One region of the Paenibacillus sp. FSL H3-0310 genome, then DNA from elsewhere that is predicted to be linked to it. Evidence: riboswitches for the same ligand, from Rfam matches in the RefSeq annotation. Region 1 holds a riboswitch; the other holds the start of a gene.
What was found. Region 1 has a riboswitch for preQ1 ahead of queF (preQ(1) synthase). Riboswitches for the same ligand answer to the same signal wherever they lie in the genome.
Positions count from the first base shown of each region.

Region 2: another riboswitch for preQ1. It lies ahead of MHH63_RS26150 (queuosine precursor transporter); the one in region 1 lies ahead of queF (preQ(1) synthase).

Region 1 is NZ_JBBODC010000001.1:2,565,947-2,568,334, reverse strand. Features, by position in the region: gene queC (7-cyano-7-deazaguanine synthase QueC) at 1-635, opposite strand, end outside; gene queF (preQ(1) synthase) at 665-1,138, opposite strand; PreQ1 riboswitch class I at 1,302-1,345, opposite strand; gene MHH63_RS11655 (hypothetical protein) at 1,658-1,993, shown strand; gene murB (UDP-N-acetylmuramate dehydrogenase) at 2,058-2,388, opposite strand, start outside.
Region 2 is NZ_JBBODC010000003.1:2,715-5,102, reverse strand. Features, by position in the region: gene MHH63_RS26155 (AMP-binding protein) at 1-190, opposite strand, end outside; gene MHH63_RS26150 (queuosine precursor transporter) at 468-1,181, opposite strand; PreQ1 riboswitch class I at 1,192-1,237, opposite strand; gene MHH63_RS26145 (methyl-accepting chemotaxis protein) at 1,603-2,388, shown strand, end outside.

The DNA of each region.
Region 1 (2,388 bases):
TCATATTGCTCAAGACCACGCTGACGCAATAGACAGGCTGGACAAGTACCGCAGCCACTGCCAATAATACCGTTGTAACAGGTCAGTGTGTGTTCGCGAACATAATCAAAATACCCCAGTGCATCGGCCATTTTCCACGTTTCTTTTTTATCCAGCCACATTAGGGGAGTGTGGATCGCAAACTCATAGTCCATAGATAAGTTCAGCGTAACATTCAATGATTTCACAAAAACATCACGGCAGTCCGGATAACCGCTAAAGTCCGTTTGGCAAACCCCAGTGACGATATGGGAGTACCCCAGTTGTTTAGCTAATATTGCGGCAAAAGATAAAAACAACAAATTCCGTCCATCGACGAAAGTACTTGGAAGCTCATCTCCTTCACCAGCCAGAATATCTATATCCTGACGGGTAAGTGCATTGGGTGCCAGCTGATTGAGCAGCCCCAGATCAAGAATATGCTGTTTTACATTAAACTTAGCTGCTATCTCTGTTGCAACTTCGATTTCAGCCGCATGACGTTGACTATAGTTGAAGGTAACTACCTGCACTTCCTCATACTGCTGCAATGCCCAAACCAGGCAAGTGGTGCTATCTTGTCCGCCGCTGAATACGACGAGTGCTTTTTTGTTCATATGAATCTCTCCTTATCACAAGTTGGAATTTAGCGGTTGTCCACTTTTTCTGGATAGAGGTCGTGATTGATTAAGCGGTGTTCCGCCATCGCCTCATACTTCGTACCCGGTCTTCCATAGTTGCAATAAGGATCAATTGAAATGCCTCCGCGCGGAGTGAACTTGCCCCATACCTCAATGTAACGCGGATCCATCAGTGAGATCAGATCATTCATAATAATGTTGACACAGTCCTCATGGAAATCACCATGGTTGCGGAAGCTAAACAGATACAGCTTTAATGATTTGGATTCCACCATTTTTTGTTCAGGAATATACGAAATATACAGCGTGGCAAAATCCGGCTGACCCGTTACAGGACACAAGCTAGTGAACTCAGGGCAGTTGAATTTAACAAAATAATCACGCCCGGGATGTTTGTTATCAAACACCTCCAGAATGTCTGGATCATAACCAAACTTGTACTGTGTTCCCTGATTACCAAGCAAAGTAACTTCTTGCATTTCCTCTTTCAATCTTCCTTCTGACACGACAAAAAACCCCTCTCTTTTCCTTCGGCCTTGGCCGGTAATGGAAAGAAGAACGAGATTTCGAAAACTTGGCTCCACTAAGAAGAAACGGAAGCAACGTCCGGATAAAGGACAGCAACCGCTTGTACTGTTTAATATATTCTTAGTTTTTTATAGAGGGAGTTCGCGAACCTCTCCTGCACAACTTTAGCGCAGACTTCTTCTTAAAGCATATTGCGTCTTGAACTATACCATGGGTAGCCCGCTCCTGACAAGTTCTACTCTTTACTGTTACCTTATATAGATCAGCAAATAACTCCAGATTAACGTGGATAGACCTGCGTATGTAGAGATTAGGAAGCTCAAAAACCACGGCAATTTGATCGCGGATTTCTTTTTAATTACATGAACTATTCATACAGTTAATTAAGATGTGGCAAAAAAAAGGATTCAAATCCTAAGAAAAGGGTAACTTATTCATAATAATCTTCGAGCTAAGGGTGGGAGCATTTTATGGAACAAAGTATACAGCAGCTTATGGATTGGCTTAACAATCATTTAAATGAAACAATCGCTATTGAAAAGAAAGAACTTCGTGATTTGGATAAAGTTCATTTCAATTTAGAGTCCGTAGATTTCCGGAGTGCAGATGACGTAATTGATGAATATCTTGGAAGTGCACTGATATTAAGAGGTTTCGGCAGCACACTTAACGCCGATGGTGAACTGGTATCCCTGCCACAATCCACTTATGATTTAGCTGTTGAAGGTCTTCAAATCGTAGACTTAGCCGACCGCAAGGCAGAAATAACTACGGACAGAGCTAATTACACCCTTTCAGTAGATTAAACGAACATGATTATGATAAGCAAAAAGAGCCCACAGCGATCTGCGGGCTCTTTTTGCTTATCATTTATTCTTCTCCAATGATCTCCACTTCAGTTTCAAGCTCTACACCGAATTTATCCTTCACAGTCGCTCTTACATGGTGGATTAGCCCGATGTAATCACTGGCTGTTGCATTATCTGCATTCACAATAAATCCCGCATGCTTCTTGGATACCTCAGCACCGCCGATTCTTGTACCCTGTAAGCCGCTCTCTTGAATTAACTGTCCTGCAAAACGGCCTGGAGGCCGCTTAAATACACTCCCACAGGATGGATACTCAAGCGGTTGCTTCGATTCACGTAAATAAGTTAGTTCATCCATTTTTGCCTTGATCGTTAAAACATCACCGGAAGTC
Region 2 (2,388 bases), on a different contig from region 1:
CAAATTCAATACGATTCGTAGATAAAATCGCGATTTTGTCATGCCTCAGACCCTTTTGCTGTAAGCCATTCGCGATTCTCCGCATCGTTTTTACTAATGTGGCATAGGTATGACTTGCTTGGTCATGGGTTAAGGCAATGCTGTCGGGCTGCTGTGCTGCATGACGCAGTATAGGAACTACTAGATTCATCCTGATCACACCTGTTCGTAATTTCTGTGACTACCGATTATATACATTCTCTTCAATCGGACTGCCCCGCAAGTCCAGCCCAAACTAAAGGATATGTGATAAGCGCCATCGCAGGCGCTCCTGTTAAACTAACCCGCTAGAATTGCTACGATAGCTTATTTTAGCTTTATATTATTTTTATGTACACATCTTTCATGTAACGATTAAGTCCATCTTACAACGAAAAAACAGCCAGCACGCATCGATTATGATCGGTACGCGCTGGCTGTATTGTTGTTTAGTCCTTCTTTTGAACGGATGATGGTGAACCCTCTTCAGCAAAAGTAAAGGTTCGGGCGATATATAAGATAGGTGTGCTTACTGCGGTTAGTAAGAACTTCGCTAGATAAGTCGTAAGCAAAATTTCAAGCCATACATTCCAGTCATACAAGCCCGCAAACGCAATGGTACAGAAAATAAGTGTATCCACAAAGGAGCTAATCATCGTACTACCGTTGGAACGAATCCACAGCTGACTTGAGGTGCTGTAATATTTACGAATCCAAGAGTACAACCGAACATCTAGGAACTGACTAATGAAGTAAGCAGTAAGACTACCCAAAGCTAGTCGAGGCATCAGCCCAAAAATCGTCTCCAAAGAAGACTGAGCGATATCGGTCTCCTGCGGCTTAAATACTAATACCATCTGCATAATGACAGTAGTCATAAGCAAGGTGAAGAAACCAAACCAGACCGCTTTACGTGCTTCCGCTCTTCCGTACTTCTCATTAAGTAAATCGCTGGTCATATATAAAGTGACATACATCGTATTTCCGAGTGTCATCACAATATCAAATGGCATAGCAATCGTCTTAGCTACCTGAATGTTAGCAATTACAGTAGCAATACCTACCCAGGCATACATTCCACTTTTCCCGAACAAGCGGTAACAGAGTAGAAAAAAAGCAAAATTGACAATAACAAATAAAACTCCCCACAGCAAATTAAACATATTACTGAAATTCCTCCTAGTTTTGTTTACGCGGGATGGTTACGAACCGCGGCTTACAATATTAAATTTTCGGAACAAAACATTAATACTCTATCACAATAGCGCTTAACAATCCATAAAAATAATATTCTTATATGAAATTGGTAGTTCCATTTCTTTTTTTTCGCCAATTATCTAAAATAGTCAGCAATAATTCATTTTTTTCAGAAAAAAATGCTCTATAGGACAAAACTTTCACTATTCATCCAGAGGTTAATTCTATAGAATAGTATCAAACACCTTATTCCCGATCCATTTAGTAGAAATATGACATAACTATGGAATATATCTCGGGTCGCCAATTTCCAGCAGTTGGCATGGAGTATCTAGTGAAGACCAAAAAGAAATGACCTCACCGTCCATAAAAAAAGGAGAGAACGATATGTTTCGTATCAAGCATTCGATCAGTCGCAAATTTACGCGTTTATTATTTGTTGTTCTGTTGCTCACGTCTCTTTTGTTAAGCACCAGCTTCTATTTTATCTCTATCAGTATCTTCAACAGCTATGTTATGCCGCAGATTAACAAAATCCTTACTGCCGCTGCTCAGGACGTATATAAGAATCTCAACGTAATGCACGCCCAGCAAACCCTAAATAAGAACGATCAGTCTGCCACCAATCTCGAGTTCTATTTTCAGGAAAAGAGGAAACAACATGGAGTGGAAACCATTTTTCTGGTCAATCTGAAGGGAAAAGAAGCTGAGATTCTATCCGCAGATCACGATGCAAAATTGCAACGGGCAGAAAGTGTCACCGTATCCTCTGCAATGCAACAAGCCTCTAAAGGAAAAACTGGACTAAGCGATACATATAGCGACGCACATGGTATACATAAAACAGCTTATATCGGTATTCCCGGAAGTACGATGGTTATCGGTGTAAGCAGTGACGTAAGCTTCATTCAAGAAAAAACAGACAGTATTCTATGGACAAGTGCCGGAATCACACTTCTGACGTTGATCATCGGCCTAACTGGTGCATGGTTCATGAGTGTGCGTATAACACGTCCAATCTCAAAACTGGCAGCTTATAGTGCCCGGCTCGCAGAGGGAGATTTCACCGAAGAATTATCAGTTAAAGGAAATGACGAAGTTGCACAGTTGTCCGTAAGCTTCCAAGCGATGACCCAACGCCTGAAAGAAATGATTGGACATGTACTGGTAACC